Regions from separate parts of the Bacillus sp. KNSH39 genome, predicted to be linked through region 2. Evidence: riboswitches for the same ligand, from Rfam matches in the RefSeq annotation. Region 2 holds a riboswitch; the other holds the start of a gene.
The links. A riboswitch is a leader RNA that binds a small molecule or an ion and turns the genes downstream of it on or off. The one in region 2 is predicted to bind FMN.
Positions count from the first base shown of each region.

Region 1: another riboswitch for FMN. It lies ahead of ribD (bifunctional diaminohydroxyphosphoribosylaminopyrimidine deaminase/5-amino-6-(5-phosphoribosylamino)uracil reductase RibD); the one in region 2 lies ahead of ACUL40_RS27495 (ECF transporter S component).

Region 1 is NZ_JBQXYO010000001.1:2,515,738-2,527,201, forward strand. Features, by position in the region: gene ACUL40_RS12710 (bifunctional metallophosphatase/5'-nucleotidase) at 1-1,435, shown strand, start outside; gene ACUL40_RS12715 (ribbon-helix-helix domain-containing protein) at 1,560-2,036, opposite strand; gene ACUL40_RS12720 (alpha/beta fold hydrolase) at 2,158-3,156, shown strand; gene ACUL40_RS12725 (Na+/H+ antiporter family protein) at 3,288-4,607, shown strand; gene ACUL40_RS12730 (LacI family DNA-binding transcriptional regulator) at 4,632-5,495, opposite strand; gene ACUL40_RS12735 (GNAT family N-acetyltransferase) at 5,595-6,077, opposite strand; gene ACUL40_RS12740 (alpha/beta hydrolase) at 6,159-7,085, shown strand; gene ACUL40_RS12745 (DUF2552 family protein) at 7,095-7,340, opposite strand; gene ACUL40_RS12750 (CDGSH iron-sulfur domain-containing protein) at 7,480-7,686, shown strand; FMN riboswitch at 7,877-8,020, shown strand; gene ribD (bifunctional diaminohydroxyphosphoribosylaminopyrimidine deaminase/5-amino-6-(5-phosphoribosylamino)uracil reductase RibD) at 8,326-9,438, shown strand; gene ribE (riboflavin synthase subunit alpha) at 9,420-10,064, shown strand; gene ribBA (bifunctional 3,4-dihydroxy-2-butanone 4-phosphate synthase/GTP cyclohydrolase II) at 10,077-11,270, shown strand; gene ribH (6,7-dimethyl-8-ribityllumazine synthase) at 11,290-11,464, shown strand, end outside.
Region 2 is NZ_JBQXYO010000001.1:5,343,853-5,355,316, forward strand. Features, by position in the region: gene resE (sensor histidine kinase ResE) at 1-1,707, shown strand, start outside; gene ACUL40_RS27480 (cob(I)yrinic acid a,c-diamide adenosyltransferase) at 1,844-2,425, shown strand; gene ACUL40_RS27485 (peptidoglycan DD-metalloendopeptidase family protein) at 2,510-3,124, shown strand; gene ACUL40_RS27490 (hypothetical protein) at 3,289-3,975, opposite strand; FMN riboswitch at 4,224-4,363, shown strand; gene ACUL40_RS27495 (ECF transporter S component) at 4,526-5,104, shown strand; gene ACUL40_RS27500 (ferredoxin) at 5,226-5,474, opposite strand; gene ACUL40_RS27505 (helix-turn-helix domain-containing protein) at 5,773-6,834, shown strand; gene recQ (ATP-dependent DNA helicase RecQ) at 6,824-8,353, shown strand; gene ACUL40_RS27515 (CPBP family intramembrane glutamic endopeptidase) at 8,353-8,916, shown strand; gene ACUL40_RS27520 (LysM peptidoglycan-binding domain-containing protein) at 8,939-9,418, shown strand; gene ACUL40_RS27525 (metallophosphoesterase) at 9,485-10,261, shown strand; gene ACUL40_RS27530 (MerR family transcriptional regulator) at 10,261-11,136, shown strand; gene ACUL40_RS27535 (genetic competence negative regulator) at 11,214-11,464, shown strand, end outside.

The DNA.
Region 1 (11,464 bases), 2.8 Mb from region 2:
TGTTAAAAAAATCAATAATAAAGAAGCTGGTGGCGCTGATTACTTAGCTACTTATTTAAAAGAACATAAAAAACAAAACCCTAATACACTTCTCGTACATGCTGGTGATATCGTCGGAGCTAGTCCACCAGTTTCAGCATTATTACAAGATGAACCGACGATTGAATTTTTAAATGACTTAAAATTTGATGTCGGTACAATCGGGAACCATGAATTTGATGAAGGCATTGATGAAATGAAACGCCTCATTTACGGTGGATATCATGAAAAAACAGGAAATTTCAAAGGGGCTAACTTCCCCTATGTAGCTGCTAATTTCTATAACAAATCAACTGGCCGCTTATTTTTACCACCATTTACTGTAAAAATGGTAGATGGTGTTCCTGTAGGATTCATTGGGGTTGTTACAACTGATACACCAAATGTCGTTATGCCTACGATGCTTAACAATGTACAAATTACTGATGAAGTAGAAGCAATTAATAAATCAACACAACAATTAAAACGCCTCGGCGTTAAATCTATCGTCGTTCTTGCTCATGTCGGTGGAACAACCGATGAGTCTGGGGTAACAAATGGCGATCTTACTCGAATTGCAAATGAAACAGACCCAGAAGTTGATGTTATTTTCGGTGGACATAGTCATACGTATGTAAATGGTACAGTAAACAATAAACTAATTGTCCAAGCAAATTCATACGGAATGGCTTTCTCAGACGTCGATGTAACAATTGATCGTAAAACAAAGGATATTGTAAAGAAAAAAGCTGAAGTTGTTACAACGTATCATGAAGGTGTAGAACCTGATAAACAAGTAAAGAAAAAACTAGATCAATATAAAGAAAAAATCGCACCACTTGTAAATGAAGTGGTCGGAAAATCTACAGCACCTATCGACCGTAAACAAAATGATGCTGGTGAGTCCACTCTTGGAAATTTAGTTGCCGATGCTCAGCGTCAAACGATGCAAACTCAAATCTCCCTCATGAATCCTGGTGGCATTCGTAATGACTTAGATGCTGGTGATATTACGTGGGGTGAGTTATACGGCATTCAACCTTTTGGAAATCAATTGATTAAAGTAGATTTAACAGGTCAAGACATTCGCGATATTTTAAATCAGCAATGGCAAAAAGGAACAACAAGAATGCTTCAAATTTCAGGTATTCAATATACGTGGGATGCAAATAAACCAAACGGTGAAAAAGTTACAAATATACGTTTAACAAACGGAGAAGAATTATCTCCATCTACAACGTATAGCGTAGTTGCAAATGCCTTCTTAGCTTCTGGCGGTGATGGATTCGTATCATTTAAAAATGGTAAAAATGCAGAAACTGGGCCAAACGACTTTGAAGCGTTAGTCAATTACGTAAAACAATTAAAAGAACCAATTCAGCCAGTTATTGATGGAAGAATTCAAAAAGTAAATTAAGTGTTTCTCTAATAATAAATTTCATTTTTCACGTATAAAGGATTTGTACTGATTCTCTATTTTATACGTAATATACATCATAAAAAGGATACTCGTTCTTCTAATGAACATAGTATCCTTTTCTTTAGTTATCAAAATGTGATGTTTTGTCAACTTCATATTGCTGTAAAAATTGTTGCAACGCCTCTTCTACAAGTTTAGATTTTTGAATTCCTTTCGATTCTGATATAAGGTCCAATCTTGCTAATATTTCTGTATTAATAGAAAAGGTTCGTCTCTTTTTCTCTGTACTTTTACTAACAATTGGTGCAATTACTTCTTCTCTTTTTCTTAATAACTCATAAATGCTTTGTAATTGCTCATAAATTAATAATTGATAATCTGTTTTCTCATATTGAAGGGCGGTCGCTTCTTGGAGTTGTAAGTGACGTGGTTCTTCTCCATCTCCTACAAAAATACGTTTCTTCTGCTCTCCATCATATTCGTATCCAATCAATCTTAATTTCTTCGATAATGTATACGGGCTTATTTCAAGACGTTTTGCTATAATAGCGATGGATTCACGTCTATTTAAACCATCTATAATTTCTCCAATCGTCACAATTTCCCTCCTCCCGTGTTGAAATGACACTAGTATGGTATGTTACAATGATTTTCTAACAGTATATGCAAAATGAATAGCCTGTGCGATTCATACGATTTCACAAAAGGAGGTTTTCAATATGCTTTTTCGTAGCTACACCCCTCAGTTCTATAACGAAAACAAACAACTCATTCCTAATAGTATCGCTACGATAGAAAGCGTTATGATTAATAATCGAAAACAAACTCTCCTTATGCGTGGACAAAACGTAGAGCAACCTATTTTATTATGCTGTCACGGCGGACCTGGGATGGCACAAATCGGATTTATTCGCCATTTTCAAAAAGAATTAGAGAAGCAATTTATTGTTATTAATTGGGATCAGCGCGGAGCTGGTAAATCCTTTTCAATGAAAGATTTCGGAGCAAATTTCACAATCGAACAATTCGTTTCCGATGCAAAAGAAGTGATTCAATATGTACTTAAAAAGTTCAACAAACAAAAACTATTTCTCGCTGGTCATTCTTGGGGAAGTATTATTGGGCTTAACATAGCACATCAATATCCAAAGTATATCGAGGCTTACATCGGTATTGGGCAAATTGTACATATGAAACAAAATGAAGAATTGCTATATCAACATTTAATTCATTCTGCAAAAAAACATGATCATAAAAAAGCATTAGCTTCCCTTTTAAAATTAGGCAAACCACCATTTTTAGATACGAGACGTCTCATTATTCAAAGAAAGTGGCTTGGCACATTTGGAGGCGCAATCCAAAACGGATCTTCCTTTTCTTTCATACGAAAAGGTTTCTTTTCTCCCGAATATACGCTATTAGATTGGTTCAAGTTTCTCGCAGGAAATTTAAAATCTGGAATTTTATGGGAAGAAATGCTGACAATCGATTTCTTTTCTTCTATCTCAAGTTTATCTATTCCAGTTTATTTTTGTTCTGGTCGCTATGATTATCAAACTCCTTATGCACTCGTTCAGGAATATTGCGATATTATTGAAGCGCCTATAAAAAAGATGATTTGGTTCCCAAATTCAGCACATTCTCCTGATTTAGAAGAACCAGAATTATTCGCTAATTCTTTACAATCAATTAAACAAGAACTAGCTTTTCAGCATTAGTAACAAAAGGCTCTTTTACATTTCATAGAAAACATTTTATAATAATATGTCGCAAGTATGTATAAACATAGCAAAATGTTTCATATTTACTTGTCTTAACAGAATAAAAATTTAGGGAGATTACATTTATTATGAACGCTGTACTCGTCGCAGTAGCAATTATGCTATTGCTTAGTTTGTTACGTGTCCAGGTCATTGTCGCCATCATTGTTGGAGCTTTAACAGGCGGACTTATCGGCGGACTCGGTATTTCAGAAACGATTAACACTTTTACAACTGGTCTTGGAAACAGTGCTCCAATCGCTTTAAGTTATGCAATGCTTGGTGGTTTCGCTATTTCCCTTTCCAAAACAGGACTTCCAGATGCTATGATTCAAACTGCATTAAAATGGATTGGCAATGAACAAGACACGAAAAAACAAGTTTATTCTAAAATACTTATTTTATTCATTATTTTAACGATGGCTTGTTTCTCACAAAATGTGATTCCTGTTCACATTGCTTTCATCCCCATCTTAATTCCAGCACTTTTAAAAGTATTAAATGAGCTGAGAGTGGATCGCAGACTTGTCACATGTATTATTACATTTGGATTGATTACTCCTTATATGTGGATCCCTGCAGGGTTCGGAAAAATTTATCATGACGTATTGCAAACCAACGCTGCGCAAAGCGGCCTTACATTTGATGTCACACTTATTCCAAAAGCAATGACTATTCCAGCAATCGGTATGATTATTGGATTATGTGTAGCGGTATTCATTACGTACCGAAAACCTCGTACGTATGAAACAGAACAAATTCATACTACCGAAAATGAAATCGTTCCCTATACAAAACGTAGCATTACTTTCGGGTTATTATCTATCATTGCTACATTAACTGTTCAATTAACAACAGAATCAATGATTTTCGGTGCTTTAGCAGGTATTATCGTCTTATCAGTTAGTGGCAGTCTACCACTTAAAGAAGCAGATGCGATATTAACAAGCGGAATGCGTATGATGTCCTTTATTGGCTTTGTTATGATTGCTGCCGCTGGATTCGGCGCTGTTCTTCGAAAAACAGGACATGTTGAATCTCTAGTGCAAACGAGTGCACATATAATCGGAAATAACAAACCACTCGCTGCATTTCTTATGCTCGTTATTGGACTTCTCGTTACGATGGGAATTGGTTCATCCTTTTCAACCATCCCTATCTTAACAACCATTTTTGTACCTCTTTGCATTCAGCTTGGATTTAGTCCAATGGCCACAATTGCAATTATCGGTACAGCCGGAGCACTAGGTGACGCAGGATCTCCAGCATCGGATAGTACCCTTGGACCAACATCCGGTTTAAATGCTGATGGTCAGCACCATCATATATGGGATACATGTGTACCCACTTTTCTACATTACAATATACCGTTACTTATATTTGGCTTTATTGCCGCAATTACATTATAAAAAGGTGCGTATAAAACGCACCTTTTACTTTTTTATTTTTCCTTTTAATTGTTGAAAAGCTACTTTTCCGTTATCTTTGACATAGCTTTCAATTGTCGGTAGTGATGAACCTATCCATTCACACTCTATACTCCCATTCGGTCCAACAATTTTTAATTTATCTGGTATATGTATATTTAGAAATCTCGCTGACCGAATTAACTCAATAGCAATCTGATCACTTGAGGCTACAATTCCATCTATATACGGATTGTTTTGCAATAATGTAATAAATTGTTTATTTGTATACCCTTGTACACATTCTTCTCGATAAGAGATTCCTTCATCCCAAACAGCGTCTAAAAACCCTGCTATATGATCTTCCATTTCTTCACTTTCTTCTCCCTCACCGAAATATGCAAGAAAGTGACACCCTTTCTCTTTTAATAAAGAAACAGCTCTCTGTCCACTTTCATAATAATTTCCATGTGATTGTTGCTCATCGATCACAACAAATGGAAATGGAATTTCTCCTACACTTTTAAAAACTGCTCTCGTCAAAATAACACCTGCAATGTTATTTTGCTTCAGCATATGTCTGTATCTATCTTTATTCTCTATATTACAAATAATGATTTGATAGCCTTCTTTATATGCTATTTCCTCAATACAATGTAGCAAAGTGATGTTTGATTGGTTACATAAATTATCTACAAGTAATGCAATTATCGTTGAACTCTCTTTAAATAGTGGCTTCGCTGCACTGTTTGGCCTATAACGTAATTCTTCAATTGCTTCCTTTACTTGTTTTACTGTGTCCTCATGAACGTATCCTTTTTCATTAATAACTCGTGAAACGGTTGCGACTGAAACACCTGCCAATTTTGCAACATCACGTATAGTTGCCACATCGTCACCCCTTAATATGGTAATAGATTACAATTTTACGGTAACCTAAATTACACTATCCGTCAAGATTAATAACTCATATTTCTGAAAATTGTTACATCATTTCACTAAACGATACTCCAACTGAATTTCATGTAAAATTGGGATATTATCATATCCCATACGTGGAATTTCTTTCTTTATTTTTCGTGCCTCCTCTACCGCATTCACATATAAATTAGTCATTACAAAATTACGTTTTTGGTAAAATCGTAACGCATTCATATTATCATTTGTTGTAATAAGCCAAACCTGTCTGCACCGTTCTTCTTCTGCAACTTGTAATACACAATCCACAAGTTTCGTCCCTATTCCTTTTCTTTCTTCAAAGCTATCTAGCGATACAATTTCGCATATATTTCCGGTCACTTCATACGTTATAATTCCGATTATTCTGTCATCTGAGAGCGCAACAAATCCTGGCAACTCTTCTAACTGATGTTCCTTACCACGTGAAACCATCAATGAACTTCCCCAGTTCTCACACATGAACATCCGGATTGTTTCTTTCATCGCTGGCGTAATTTTTTGTATATGCAGCATTTCCTATTTCTCCCCTTTTATATCATTGTGATACAATATAAGTGTATCACATGTAACGGTATTTGGAGGATGAGGTAAAGTATGAAACGTTTTTTTGCAGCACTGTTTACTATACTAGGTGCAATAACTGCCCTTGGGATTTTCTTTACAAATAAAGTGATGTACTTAAAGAAAAAAACAGAGGAAGAAGTACTCGAAAGAGAAACGAAAAAACATTTTCGTATAGAGGATTTTGATGCTCTTCATAAAGAAGAAATTCATATCCCTTCACAATTCGGATACGACCTTCACGGATATTACATTCCTGCTGGTCATTCCACCAATAAGTTTATGGTTTTTTGCCACGGTGTAACTGTAAATAAAATAAACTCTGTAAAATATGCAAACTTATTCTTAAAAAGGGGATATAACGTCCTCATTTACGATCATCGTCGTCATGGTAAAACTGGCGGAAAAACAACAAGCTATGGATACTATGAAAAACATGATTTAAAATCCGTAGTTGACTGGCTAAAAAACCGTTTTGGCACCAATATTACACTTGGTATTCATGGTGAATCTATGGGAGCTGCAACACTTCTTCAATACGCAGGACTTGTAGAAGATGGTGCTGATTTCTATATTGCAGATTGTCCTTTCTCTGATTTTCAAGGACAATTACAGCACCGTTTAAAGGTTGAATTCCATTTACCAAAATGGCCTTTATTACCTTTAGCAAACGCATTTTTGAAAGTTCGTGACGGTTATACAATTCGTGAAGTTTCACCAATCGACTGTATAAAAAACATTAACAATCCCGTTCTCTTTATTCATAGTAAAGATGACGACTATATTTTAGCTGATATGACAAAAGCATTATATGAAGCGAAAGAAAATAATAAGCAGCTTTATATTGCAGAACACGGTGCACACGCTTGCTCTTATAACGAAAATAAAGAAGAGTACGAAGCAGCCGTCGATCAATTTTTAAACACATATGTGAAAGAAACAAAAAACAGGCTTGCATAAGCCTGTTTTTTATTGCGCTAAAACGTCTGTAACTTGTTCCATATTTTCAGAAATCCATTGCATTGCATCATCTAACGTTGGGAATTCTGTCGTTTGAAATGTTACTTCATCTTGAAGTAACCAAACATCCTTTGCCTCTTGCCCTACACCTGCAATGGACCAATGTAACAAACTATATGGATGATTATCATTCAAAAATGATGCCCACGTGCGCTCATTTGCAATGTTTCGTAATGTATGTAATTGTTTATCCATCTCTCGTCACCTTACTCTAGTCAGTTATGAAAACTATTATAACACTCTCTTCTTTCTCAAACAAAGTGCTCTTTTTATATTGTCAAGCACTTCCCTTGATTATATGATGAAATTAAGCGTTTGGGAAGGAGGGATAACGTTGGCAAAAGTACAAATTAAAGTAAATGATAATGGCTCTTTTCGCGTTACAGGGGACGTGGAATTAGTCGACTCACAAGGGAATGTATTCCCAGCAAAACCGGCATTTTCTTTATGCCGTTGTGGTTTATCAAAAAATATGCCTTATTGCGACGCTTCGCATAAAGGTAAATTCGAATCTGTTGTTAGAGCACCAGAGGCAGAATAATTTTACATGTGACATGCACATTTTTTTGTGCATGTTTTTTCTTTTTAGCAACTCCGTTATATCCCTTCTCCTTACAACATTTCTAATACTTTTATTTCCATTCCAGCCTGCATATATTTTCACACAATTCTTCACATTCGAATATTTTTTACTAGCCTTTTATTTTTTTTGTGCTATAATTTGAGCAAACAGCATCCTTCGGGGTCGGGTGAAATTCCCAACCGGCGGTGATGAAGTGAAAACTTCTAAGTCCGTGACCCGTTTTCAACTCGAAAACGGTGGATCTAGTGAAACTCTAGGGCCGACAGTATAGTCTGGATGGGAGAAGGATATGTTTCTAGTTTTTTATATAGTGAATACACTTTTATTTCAGTATGCATATTTTTAAAGATTCATTTTGATTCTTTATATATGTTTAATTTTCTATACTTATTTTTTATGCTGAAATAAAAAGAGACAACTAGCGTTTAAAAATTCGATATTTTGCTAGGTTTTTTCCTTATGCAGAAATATCAATTATCGTTAGGTTTCTTTCCTATGCTTTCGTATTCAAACTATATTTCTAGAAATCACGTCTCCCAAACCCCAAGGATATTAAATCCTTGGGGTTTTTTGATTTTTTTAGGAGAGGTGAAGAAAATGACAGATCAAGAATATATGAGGATTGCCCTGCAGTTAGCAGAAGGGACATCAGGACAAACAAGTCCAAATCCTATGGTTGGTGCTGTTGTTGTAAAAGATGGAAACATCGTTGGTATGGGGGCTCATTTACGAGCTGGTGAAGAACACGCAGAAGTTCATGCCCTTCAAATGGCTGGTCAGAACGCCAAAGACGCTACCGTTTATGTAACACTGGAACCGTGTAGCCACTTTGGAAAAACACCACCTTGTTGTGAATTGCTCATCGAAAAAGGAGTTAAGCGTGTTGTAATTGCTACTCTCGATTGTAATCCGCTCGTTTCTGGTAACGGAAAAAGAAGATTAGAGGAAGCTAGAATTGAAGTAACGACCGGTGTTCTTGAAGCAGAAGCAGTTTTATTAAATCGCTACTTTTTTCACTACATGAAAACGAAGCGCCCTTTTGTAACAATCAAAACAGCGATGAGCTTAGATGGAAAAACAGCAACTGTAACTGGTGAAAGTAAGTGGATTACAGGTGAAGAAGCACGTGCTGATGTTCACCAATATCGCCATACACATGATGCAATTCTTGTTGGAGTGAATACAGTTATAGCTGATAATCCTCATTTAACAACAAGAATTCCAAATGGTGGGAAACATCCTATTCGCGTTGTTTTAGATACCCATTTACGAACGCCACCATCTTCTCATGTTATAACAGATGGTTTAGCACCGACATGGATTATTGTCGGTAAGGATGTAAAGGAAGAGAAGATATCTTCTTATGAATCTAAAAATATAGCTATATTCCAAATGGAAACGAAACATATAGAAATCGAGGACCTTCTTTCCTTTCTTGGAGAGAAACAAATTCTTTCTCTATTCGTTGAAGGTGGCCAATCGATTCATGCAAGTTTCTTAAAAACAAACAATTTTAATGAAATTGTAACCTATATAAGTCCGAAATTAATTGGTGGGAAAGATGCTCCTACTTTATTTGGAGGAAATGGTTTTTCAAAATTACAAAATGCGCTTTCCTTGAAAATTCAAGAGATGAAACAAATTGGTGATGATATAAAAATCATTGCGAATGCCCGAAACGAGGTGACGAAATGTTTACAGGAATTGTAGAAGAATTAGGAACGATAGCAAACATGCAACAAAGCGGAGAAGCGATGAAATTAACGATTCATGCAAAAAAAATTTTATCAGATGTTCACTTAGGTGATAGTATCGCGGTTAACGGTATTTGCTTAACTGTAACAAGCTTTACAACTACTTCATTTACAGTTGATGCAATGCCTGAAACGATGCAGTCGACATCACTTCGCATGCTTAAACCGCACTCTAAAGTAAATTTAGAGCGCGCAATGGCTGCAAACGGACGATTCGGTGGACATTTCGTTTCAGGACATATTGATGGAATCGGAACGATTTTAAATAAAAAACAACATTACAATGCCGTCTATTACAAAATAGCAATTTCTGATGAACTACTGCGCTATTGTTTGCAGAAAGGGTCCATTGCTGTTGATGGAACGAGTTTAACGATATTTGATATAGACGAATCTTCCATAACGATTTCACTCATCCCGCACACAGTAAGCGAATCTGTCATTGGAGCAAAAAATGCCGGAGATATCGTAAACATTGAGTGTGACATGATTGGTAAATATATTGAACGCTTTATTACTAAACCTACAAAACGAGTAGGTTCAATGACCGAAAGCTTTTTACAAGAAAACGGATTTCTATAAGGGGGAAGCACAATGTTTCATCGTATTGAAGAAGCTCTAGAAGATTTAAAAAAAGGTAAAGTCGTTATCGTATGTGATGATGAAAACCGAGAAAATGAAGGCGATTTTATTGCTTTAGCAGAGTACATTACACCAGAAACAATTAATTTTATGATTACACATGGCCGTGGTCTCGTTTGTGTACCGATTACGGAAGGGTACGCAGAACGTCTACAATTAGAACCAATGGTATCTCATAATACAGATTCACATCATACTGCGTTTACAGTGAGCATTGACCATGTCTCTACAACAACAGGGATTAGCGCTCACGAACGTGCAACTACGATACAAGAATTGTTAAACCCCGCATCAAAAGGTGCTGATTTCAATCGACCTGGACATATCTTTCCATTAATTGCGAAAGAAGGCGGTGTCCTGCGTCGTGCAGGTCATACAGAAGCTGCTGTTGATTTAGCAAAGCTATGCGGTGCCGAACCAGCTGGAGTTATTTGCGAGATTATAAATGAGGACGGCACGATGGCACGTGTACCTGATTTAATAGAATGCGCAAAACAATTTGATATAAAAATGATTACAATAGAAGATTTAATTGCTTACCGCCGCCATCATGAAACACTTGTGACGAGAGAAGTGGAAATTACATTACCTACAGATTTCGGTACTTTCCACGCAATTGGCTATTCTAACTCATTAGATACGAAAGAACATATCGCACTTGTAAAAGGTGATATTTCAACAGGTGAACCGGTACTTGTACGTGTTCATTCTGAATGCTTAACAGGAGATGTATTCGGTTCACATCGCTGCGATTGCGGACCACAACTCCATGCAGCACTTGCTCAAATTGAGCGTGAAGGAAAAGGTGTTCTTCTTTATATGAGGCAAGAAGGAAGAGGCATTGGGCTTCTTAATAAGCTTCGTGCTTATAAATTACAAGAAGAAGGATTCGATACTGTAGAAGCAAATGAAAAACTCGGCTTCCCTGCTGATCTTCGTGATTACGGTATCGGTGCTCAAATATTAAAAGATTTAGGTTTACAGAGTTTACGATTATTAACGAATAACCCAAGAAAAATTGCTGGCTTACAAGGTTACGATTTAGAAGTAGTCGAGCGTGTACCGTTGCAAATGCCAGCAAAAGAAGAGAATAAATCGTATTTACAAACGAAAGTAAACAAATTAGGACACTTACTAAACTTATAAATTAAAGGAGAGATTTATTATGGTATTCGAAGGTCATTTAGTTGGTACAGGATTAAAAGTTGGAGTTGTTGTTGGACGTTTTAACGAATTTATTACAAGTAAGTTACTTGGCGGCGCTTTAGACGGATTAAAGCGTCACGGTGTAGAGGAAAATGATATTGATGTTGCTTGGGTTCCTGGTGCATTTGAAATTC
Region 2 (11,464 bases):
TTTGTTGCGATTTTACTTTCACAGTTTTTTAGAACGTATTATGTTGATATGAGTGAAGCTAGGCTTCAAAAAGTTGCAACAAGTGTTTCAGAGTTAATTGAAGAAGGTGCCGATGTAAAAACGATTGAGAATATCGCTTACAAATTCTCTGACCCACTTTCAAGGATTATTATTGTAGAAGATGGTAAAGAAATCTCTTCTTCACCGAAACAAGAAGGGTTAGTCACTCTTACAATGGATGACTTAAAAGAAGATAAAGAATTAGCGGCTGTGTTTACAGACAAAAAAGAAATTAAGAATAATATTAGAAAAGCGTCTAATAGTAGGAAGAATAAAAACACCGAAAATGATATTATGATCGTCGGAAAACCAGTGCAATCAAAAAATCAAAGTGCAGTGTTCGTATATGAATCTTTACAAGTACCGATACAAGGTATGGAAAGAACAACTGATTTTATTTTCTTATCGGCTGGAATTGCGATTATATTAACAACTTTCTTTGCGTTCTTCTTATCTACTCGGATTACAGCACCGCTTCGTAAAATGCGTGAGGTTGCTTTTGAAGTGTCACGTGGGAAGTTTGATGCAAAGGCTCCTATGGTATCTCAGGATGAGATTGGTGAGCTTGCAACGGCCTTAAATCAAATGGGAAAACAGTTGAAGTTTAATATGAACGCCTTGCAACAAGAAAAAGAGCAGTTAGCAAGTATTTTGAGTAGTATGGCAGATGGGGTTATTACGTTAAATCAAGAAGGTGAAGTCGTTGTAATCAATCCGCCGGCCGAACATTTCTTACAAGTTTGGCAAGAAGAAAAAGAGATAGAGCTCAGTAAAAAACTACCTTCTGAACTTGTGGAATTATTCCATCTCGTTGTAGAAAGCGAACAACAACAAGTTGTTGAAATTAATTTACAAAAAGGAAACTATGTAGTTCTTATGACGCCGCTTTACAATCAAACGAAAATTCGTGGAGCTGTAGCAGTGCTGCGAGATATGACGGAAGAACGTCGTCTTGAAAAGATGCGTCAAGATTTTATTGCGAATGTATCACATGAACTTCGTACACCAATGGTCATGCTGCAAGGGTATAGTGAAGCGATTTTAGATGATATTGTGCAAACGAAAGAGGAAATAGATGAGTTTGTTCAAATTATTTATGATGAATCTGTTCGTTTAGGTAAACTTGTAAATGAATTGTTAGATTTAGCTCGTATGGAAAGCGGTCATGTAGAGTTACATATTGGTGAAGTGGATATACATCCGTTTGTTGAAAAAATTGGTCGTAAATTCCAAGGGATTGCAAAGGATAAAGAGGTCGCGTTAACGGTTGATTTCAAAGGTCCAATTGAACAATACCCGTTTGATGCAGATCGTATGGAACAAGTATTGACGAATTTAATTGATAACGCAATACGTCATACGAATGCAGGCGGACATGTAACGCTTGTAATTGATACGAAAAATAACGGTCTTATTTTTGAAGTACAAGATTCGGGTGCAGGCATTCCAGAAGAAGATATTCCATTTTTATTTGATCGTTTCTATAAAGCTGATAAAGCAAGAACACGTGGGAAAAAGGGTGGAACAGGACTCGGGCTTGCGATTGCGAAAAATATTGTTCAAGGCCATGATGGTAAAATTTCTGTATCAAGTGTTGTTGGAGAAGGAACTACATTCTCTGTACATTTACCGAATCGTATAATTTAGATATGCGTTTTTAAAGTTGATAATGAATAAAGTTCTGCTGGTTTTTATTTTTTTGTAAACTCAATTAAATAAAGAATGGTAGAACTTTTTTCTATGTTGCTCGAATAAAGAATAACAAGAGAGGTGCTGTGAAGAAATGAAATTATATACAAAAACAGGAGATAAAGGAACGACAAGTGTAATAGGTGGCAGGGTTGATAAAGATGATATCCGTGTGGAAGCGTATGGAACAATAGACGAGGCAAATTCTCATATTGGATATGCAATGACTAAGCTTCAAGGCGGGGCTTTTATAGATATTTACAATGAGCTCGAAAATATTCAACATGAACTATTTGATTGCGGAGGAGACTTGGCAATAGTGGAACAAAAAATTCCTTATAAAGTGACAATTGTGATGGTTGAAAGTTTAGAAAGAAAGATTGATTTATATATAGAAGAAGCCCCGCCACTAGAACGCTTTATTTTGCCAGGTGGTAGCGAGGCAGCGGCTACTATTCATATTGCACGTACTGTTGTAAGGAGAGCAGAACGCTCTATAGTATCATTGCAAAAAGAAGTGAAAATAAATGAAGTTGTATTAAAGTATGTAAATAGATTATCTGATTATTTGTTTGCGATAGCTCGAGTAATAAATGCCCGATTACAAGTGAAAGATGTGGAGTATAACCGTAGTGCAGTAGTTTTTCGTGATAAGAAAGAGAAGGAAGTGGAGTAATTCACTTTCTTTTTTTGTATACTTTTTTCTGTAATATACCAAAATAGAGAAGGTATGGTGGTAATTAGAAAACGGAGGATGTATATGAAAGTTTTAAAATGCGGTGTCATGTTATTGAGTATACTGTTTGTATCTCAATTACATGTTTATGCAGAAGAAAATCGATGGACATGGCCTGTTGAAGGTCAGATAAGTGATTATTTTGGGACAAGGCATGGAAAACACTATGGTATTGATGTAGCTGCGCCGATTGGAACGCCTGTGGCAGCTATCCAAGATGGTAAGGTAACGAGGTCTTATTATTCAAGTAGTTATGGAAATGTTGTATTTATTAAACACGGAGAATATGAGGCTGTATATGCACATTTAAATAAGAGATATGTGGATCAAGGAGATTATATTTCCAAAGGAGAAAAAATTGGAGAAGTAGGGAACACGGGAGAATCGCGAGGTGCGCACTTACATCTAGAACTTCATCAAGGAAGATGGACGATGGCGAAAAAGAATGCGATGAACCCATTGCTTGTTTTAAGTGAACAAAGAAATGAAGTTGTTTCTTCGTCATTATATGTCGTACAAAAAGGGGATACTTTAGTTAGTATTGCACGGAAATTTAGTATGACACTTAAGGAAATTAAAGAAAAAAATGGATTGCAGCAAGAGCTAATTTATCCTAATCAACAATTATATGTTAAGTAAAGGAAACGCTTCAAAAATTAAACTTTGAACAAATTTATGTTCTTCTTAAATAAGATTCAATGTAAATGAAATTATATGGGCGCTTTTGCTAGAACTATTGAGTGAATCAGAGCATCTATATCTAAAAGAAAACCGTCCCAAAATTTATTTTGGGACGGCTTCTTTTACCAAAAAATAAAGACACATATAAATCCAGAAATAGCTAAATAGCTGTATAAGTAAAAAACTTTTGTTCTTGTTTTCTCTTTTGTTCGAAACAGTACGATAGTCGGTTCAATTAAACCGATTGTCAAACAAAGTAGGCCAAGAAGCATACAACCAATCGAGATAGAATACAGGGCGATTTGTGGTGCTTGAAATGGAATCATCCATTTTAATAAAAATGCAATAAGTGCAGTGTAACAAATACTACCGATGTATTTATTCAGTGGTGTATTAGAACGAAAACCAGGAAGTTTTTTTAAGAAAGAGCGGGAAACAACTTCTGTTTGTAAAGATGTATGCTCTTCAATAATTTTTTGAGCTTCTTTTCCTTTTTGAAAAAGAGATAAGATCCAATTTCGCTCACCCTGAAAAATAAATTGAGAAGTTGTCAAATAGTGATCAATCTTCACTTTATTCCAACTCTTCCACGGATGACGCTCACACAATTTTAATTTACTTTCTGTTTTTTTATCATACTGATAAATACTGATGCCATCTTCATCGAAAGTAGCATAGTATGTCTCGTTTGAGAATGTGCCTAAATCAATTGGGCAGTAGAAAAGTAATTCTTTTTTTAAGTAAAAGTATTCTTTTCTTAAGTTTTTTTTCATTGCTTCTCGAATAGAATGTCTCTTGTCTTTTTTCATGACATTTCCTCCATAACTCAGAAAATGTTCTTATCTTAACAATTCAATATCTTATCACTTTTAATTATATATGACTAGGTAATTCAAAAGAGAAATGCCGAATAATAAAAAATATGGATTGTATTGTAAAATATCTCGCAATTTATTTGTTGTTACGAAAAATAAATAACTAATTTTAAATAAGTTACAATTTTTTAGTTCACAATGTTATGAGGTTGTTGTATAATGAAGGGGAAAATAGAATATCGGTCTATCTTCGGGGCAGGGTGAAAATCCCGACCGGCGGTGATGAACTATTTATGATTTTGTTCTAAGCCCGCGAGCCGTTAAGGCAGGATTTGGTGTGATTCCAAAGCCGACAGTATAGTCTGGATGGGAGAAGATGGAGGTTCAAGCGTTCAAAAAAGATATGGATTTGAACGTCTGTTTGATGTGCCTTAAATTCTCCCTTTGTGTAAAACACAAAGGGTTTTTTCGTTCTATGAAAAAATAGGCATAGCAGAACCTTTCCACTTTCCATGAGATGATCGATGGAAAAGGAGAGAGAAAGATGAAACAAAAAAACAGTGTAGTGCAGATGGTGAGTGTAGCGATGCTAAGTAGTATTGCATATTTACTAATGATGTTGGATTTCCCGTTCCCAGGGCTTCCGCCATTTTTGAAAATTGATTTTAGTGATGTACCAGCTCTAATTGCGGCAATTATCTTTGGACCAGTAGCAGGAGTGATTGTAGAGGCGATAAAGAACATTTTACATTACGGGATTCAAGGAAGTTTAACGGGAGTACCAGTTGGAGAAATTGCAAACTTTATTGCAGGATGTTTATTTATTGGGCCAGCAGCTTTCTTATTTAGAAAGTATCGTACTGTGAAGAGTTTAACTACAGGATTAATGCTAGGGACAATTACAATGGCACTTATTATGAGTGTATTAAACTACATCATCATATTCCCGGCGTACACTTGGTTTTTAAATTCACCAGCTATGTCTAGCGAAGCTATAAAAACAACGGTTGTAACGGCAATCTTACCATTTAATTTAATTAAAGGGATTGTTGTAACAATTGTATTTGTAGCATTATTCTCACGCCTGAAAGTATGGGTGTTTGCAAAAATGAAAAATGCATAATATATACTAAAACCATTAGTAGTGTGAAACTACTAATGGTTTTTTATTAAGGAAAATAAAATTTAGATACAAAAAACGCCCCTCATCAATAGGAGGGGCGTTTTTTGAAGTTAATAAAAGACTATTCGAATTTTAAAGCGTCTCCGTCGAATGATTCGTCAGCAACTTTAATTGAGTCAGTTGGACAGCCTTCGAATGCATCCATCATATCTTCAATTAATACATCTGGAATTTCAACGATACCTTGGTTATCATCTAATGTTACAAATGCAATACCTTCATCATCATAGTCATAAATGTCTGGTGCAGCAGCGCCACAAGCACCACATGCAATACAAGTATCTTTATCAACGATTGTATATTTTGCCATCTTTTTTCCCTCCTGATAATATGTATGTGAAAAGCTCGCCATAAAAATTATAACCTTATTGTAAAACGGTTTGTAAAACTTTTCAACATAAAATTATAATGATAATGCTTATCAATTAGAGTGTCAACTTATTTTTGAATTATGTCATAAGATTTTCAAAATACGTAAATATGATTTCGTTTGATACAATAGAATATATACAAGTATATAGTTCTTATATGATAAGTTTAATGAGCGACAGTAGATAGTGTAATTGTACTGAAAAGAATGAAGTTAAGATTGGAAGGTGGAAGCGGTCATGCAAATACAATATACTTTGTTGCATTGTTTAAAACAATTGAATGGTGAAAGAACCGTTTCTTCTATTTATTATTTACTAAAGGGCAAACGTTCTTCGCAAACTTTACAAGATGGAAATATGTTCCGAATTTCTTTTTTGTTCGGAATATATAAATCATTAAATAGAAATGACTATGATGGTGAAGTTGCAAAGTTGTTGCAAGCGGATTTTATTCAAGAAATACATGAAAATACATATGTGTTAACACCTACGGGTAAAATGCAGTTACATAAATGGGAGGAAGTTTATGCTTTTCCGGCGCATTTGCATGGTTTACATTATGGTGAATTAGGTGAAACATTTTGGAAAAGATTATCATTAATTATTCAAACCATATCAAATTTACAACAGAATAATACGAGATTTATTCCAATTCAGCAAGATACAGAAATAATGATGTGGGTGAAACGTTTTCTAACAGGAAGGCCATATAAGAGAAGTGAGTTGGCGAGAAAACTATGGACGGAAGTACATAATCTTTTAGAAAAGAGTAATGCGATAGAAGCGACGATTGTAACATATCGATTAACGGGTTATGAACGCATTGGTTGTACATTGCAACAATTAGCAGAAATTACGAAACAAGATATATTCAGGGTGTATTTTTTATTTTGGGGTACAATACATTTCTTTATACAAGAAGTTCGTGATAAAGAAAATGAATTTCCACTATTAGCTGAAATTATATCTTATCCAAATGAGAGAGCTGAATTATTTAGTTTATCCACGAAAAAAACATATAATTTTTGGAGACAAGGACGTTCTTTAGAAGAAATAGCGACGATTCGGAATTTAAAGGTTGCAACGATAGAAGATCATTTTGTTGAAATTGCTTTGCGAGAAAAAGATTTTTCTATTGAAATGTTTATGGAAAAAGAAAAGATAGACAAAGTAATAAAAGTAATTGAAGCATTGCAAACGCGGAAGTTACGTGTTTTGAAACAAGCGGTTGGAGAAGATATCTCTTATTTTGAAGTTCGTCTTGTATTAGCGCGGATGGAGGGTGTAAATGAAACTTGAAGAATATTTATATAAGTGGTTTGGATATTCTGAATTTCGTCCAGGTCAAAAAGGAGTAATTACAGATTTATTAGAAGGAAAAGATGTGATAGCAATGCTTCCGACTGGAAGAGGGAAATCTATGTGCTATCAGTTTCCGGGGCTTATGCGAGAAGGAACAGTGCTTGTTGTATCACCGTTATTATCTTTAATGGAAGATCAAGTGACACAATTAAAGTATGTTGTGAAAAACCGAGTGATAGCATTTAATAGTTTTCGGACATTAAATGAAAAAAGAGAAGCGATGAAAAAATTATCTTCATATAAATTTATTTTTGTTTCACCAGAGATGTTGCAGTCGGAGTTATTAATTAGGGAATTGAAGAAAATTCATATTTCATTATTTGTTGTTGATGAGGCTCATTGTATTTCTCAATGGGGTTATGATTTTAGACCGGACTATAAAAAACTAAATGTAGTTATTGAAAATATTGGTTCTCCTACAGTATTAGCATTGACAGCCACAGCGACAAAAGGGGTACTGCAGGATATCGCAGATAGTTTAAATTTAAAGGGTGCCGCGGAACATGTATACTCTATTGATCGTCCTAATATTGCAATGGATGTGCAATTTGTAGAGACGATAGAAGAAAAGAAAGAGGCGCTTTTAGAGCAGGTGATGTATTTACAAGGGCCGGGGATTGTATATTGCTCAAGTAGAGCGTGGACAGAAAGGTTAACGGAATACTTGAGAGGGAAAGGTGTTACTGGTGTAGCTTTTTATCATGGTGGTATGGAACATGAAGAGCGTATGTTAATTCAACAGCAGTTTATGAACGATCAATTGCAACTTGTAATATGCACAAGTGCATTTGGTATGGGGGTAAATAAGGCGAATACGCGATATATTATTCATTTTCATTATCCAACTAATATAGCCTCTTACTTACAAGAAATCGGAAGAGCTGGAAGAGATGGCGAACCGAGTATAGCTATTTTATTATGTAGTCCGTTGGATCATGATTTACCAATTTCAATCATTGAGGATGAATTGCCAAGTAAGTCACAAATAAAATTTTTATTTTCTTTACTACAAGAAAGAATATTTCAAACGAAGGAATTACCAATAGAAGATGTAGAAGAAATTTGTTATAATGCAGCAAGATTTAATGAGCAATATTGGCGTTTCGTTCGTTATCATCTCGAACAGGTTGGAATTATACAACAACGAAGATTATTATTAGAAGGTTTGTCAGATGAAATCATGAACCGATTAATAGCTGAAGTAGAAATAAGGTTGCGTAATAAATATAGTGAGCTAGAAAATATGAAGTCATGGATACAAGTTAAAGGGTGTAGACGTGAATATGTGCTGCAACAGTTCGGTTATAGGAAAGAGCAAGAGTTAATTAATTGCTGCGATTATTGCGGTATTACCAAAGAAGATTATAAAAAAAGACGAGCGCAACAATCGGATTTCGACTATAATTGGGAAACAGAGTTACAAAAGCTTTTCGGCCTAGAAAAGATGGAGGAATGATGAACATTCAAAGGCATAATGTTGAAGATATGAGTCCGCAGGAAATAAGGCTGAATCTATATATAACACAGTTAATTATTATCGGTATTGGCTGTTTACTGGCATATATATTATTTCAAGATGTAAAAGAAGTCTTTAATTTATGGAAATGGGAACCAGTATCTATACTTATTATAGGTGGTTTGTTAGCGATTGGTATTGTGTTATTAGATTATGTTGCAATGCGAGTGTTTCCGGAGTCATGGTTTGATGATGGTGGTATTAACGATAAGATGTTTCGAGGAATGTCCGTTCTACACTTACTCGTTATTACGTTCTTGATTGGTTTTGCAGAAGAATTTTTATTTAGAGGTGTAGTACAGACTCATTTTGGAATTGTAATTGCGAGCTTCGTATTTGCAGTGTTACATATTCGTTATATAACAAAGCCATTTTTATTTTGTTTCGTCTGTTTTATTAGTTTTGTCTTTGGTTATGTATTTGAATGGACAGGAAATTTGTTTATAACAATCTTTGCACACTTTCTTGTTGATTTTATAATGGGACTCCAATTAAGAAAATAAATGGAAGGTGGTGGTGAACAACATGAGGAAACGAATTCCTGATTTTGAAGAGGAATTAGAAGTTGAGCGAGTGGAAGAAAAAGAAAGTTTACCGCCGCGTAGTGAAATTCATAGAAATAAAGAGAAAAAACAAAAGTTTAAAATAAATCACATTTTCGTCCGGGTTTTAACATTTCTATTCATTCTTCTGCCGATTAGTATTTTGTGGTACACGGATAAATATATTCAGGTGAAGGGTGATAGTAATAATGCTGGAAAAAGTGCGTTTGAAGTAATCTTCTTTGATTCAGCTAAATCTGAGTCGCAGAAACATTCTGAAAAAGTAATAACGCATACTGTGAAAGAGGGAGAAACTTTAGAAAGTATAGCGAAGCAATATTTTTCAGATGGAAATGGAATTGAAGTAATTAAAAAGTATAATAACTTGCAGGAAGATGAAGTGAGTGCAGGTCAAGAATTAAAAATTCCGATAAAAGATAAGTCCACAAAGCAAGAAAGCTAGCGAGTTAAGCGATCACAGTTTGTTATAAAAGCCTAGGATTATCTTTATGAGGAGGGAGTCAAAAATATGATATGGATTATATTATTCAGTACTCTCATAGGCATGGGGATTTTATTACTTTTTGTGATGTATAAAGAAGCGATGCGTAATACGGTGTTGGAACATACTTTAGTATTTAAAGAATTTCCGAAAAGTTTTCAAAAAGTAAATGTGTTTTTTATTTCTGATATTCATAGAAGGGTCATTTCGAATTTGTTAATTGAACAAGTAAAAGGAAAAGTAGATCTCGTAATTATCGGAGGAGATTTAGCAGAGAAAGGTGTCTCTTTATCAAAAATCTCTGCGAATATTCAAAAGTTAAGAGAGATAGGTCCTGTATATTTTGTGTGGGGAAACAATGATTATGAGATAGAATATCATGAATTAGATGCGTTATTATTAGAAAATAACGTAAAAGTTTTAGATAATACAAGAGTGGTATTTGAGTCTGAATTAGGAGAGAAAATTTGTTTGCTCGGTATAGATGATGTTGGATTGCACCGTGATCGTCTAGATTTGGCATTGGCGGATTGTAAAGAAGATGGTTTTCGTATCCTAGTTAGTCACAACCCTGATATAATAAAAAAAATGTCTGGAAATGAACAGATTTCACTTGTGTTAAGTGGACATACGCATGGAGGACAAATCCGATTATTCCCATCTAAAAAATATTTAAAAGGTGGCGTATATAACCATTTGAATACGATTCTCTTTGTTAGTAATGGGTATGGAACAACATTGATACCACTTCGTTTCCGAGCACCTGCTCAAACACATATCATTACATTGTGCGGAGGGAAATGATGCCAACTCTTAGTGGGAAATATAATATAAAAGCCGTTTCGAATATAATTGGAGTTCAGCCGAGTACGCTTCGTGCATGGGAAAGACGATATCAAATTATTGCCCCAAAGCGGAATCAAGCTGGGCATCGCTTATATACAGAAGAGCATATTCAAATTTTAAAATGGTTAATGGAAAAAGTTTCTTCCGGTATGATGATTGGACAAGCGGTTCAGTTATTAGAAGAGAATCGTTTGCAGAGTACAGTTCAAAAAGAGATACATTTCGATAAAGAAGTTGTTTTAGTGGACGATTTGCTACAAGCTTTGTTAAAATTTGATGAAATTACAATTGCTGCATTATTAAACGAAGCTTTTAGTATATATTCAACAGAAAAGGTTGTTGCCAGTATCGTTCTTCGAGTGACAGACAAATTATTAACGTCAAAAAATAATAATGAGATTTCAATGGTGCAATTTCAATATGCACTATCATTTTTACAAACGCGTCTAGGGATGGTGTATCACAATGCCTCAATGTTTTCCTCTTTACACAAAGTTATTGTGTTAGAAAAGGATGCATTGAAAGGATTTATTTTTTCAACTTATTTACGCTTAAAAGGATATGAGGCGATATATATTAGGACAAGCTTAGCTGAAGATGGTATGTTATCAGCGGTAGAGGAAATACAGCCGAAATATGTATTTATATCTTTTGCTGACGAACAAGAAATGAAAAAGACGATGAACTTTATAAATTTATTACAAGAAAAAAGGGAATCTCTTTCTGTTGGATTTATCGGAAATCTAGGCGTTCTAAACCAGTTGGACATTGAAACAATCTTAATTGGTGATACGAAAGAAGAATGGGATGGATGGTTAAAAATGTCGGAATAGTTGTTCGAAAAGAACCATCTATTTTCTATTTCATATAATAAAAATTAGATGCATTGGTTACGTAGGGAGGGTATGAGATGAGGCTGGAACGATTAAATTACAATAAGATAAAAATTTTTCTAACATTTGATGATTTATCTGAACGAGGATTAACGAAAGAAGATTTATGGAGAAATGCACCGAAAGTACAGCAATTATTTCGTGATATGATGCAAGAAGCAAATAAGGAATTAGGGTTTGAAGCAGATGGTCCGATTGCAGTTGAAGTGTTTTCTCTACAAGCACAAGGGATGGTTGTAATTGTAACGAAAGAAAATCAAGAAATGGA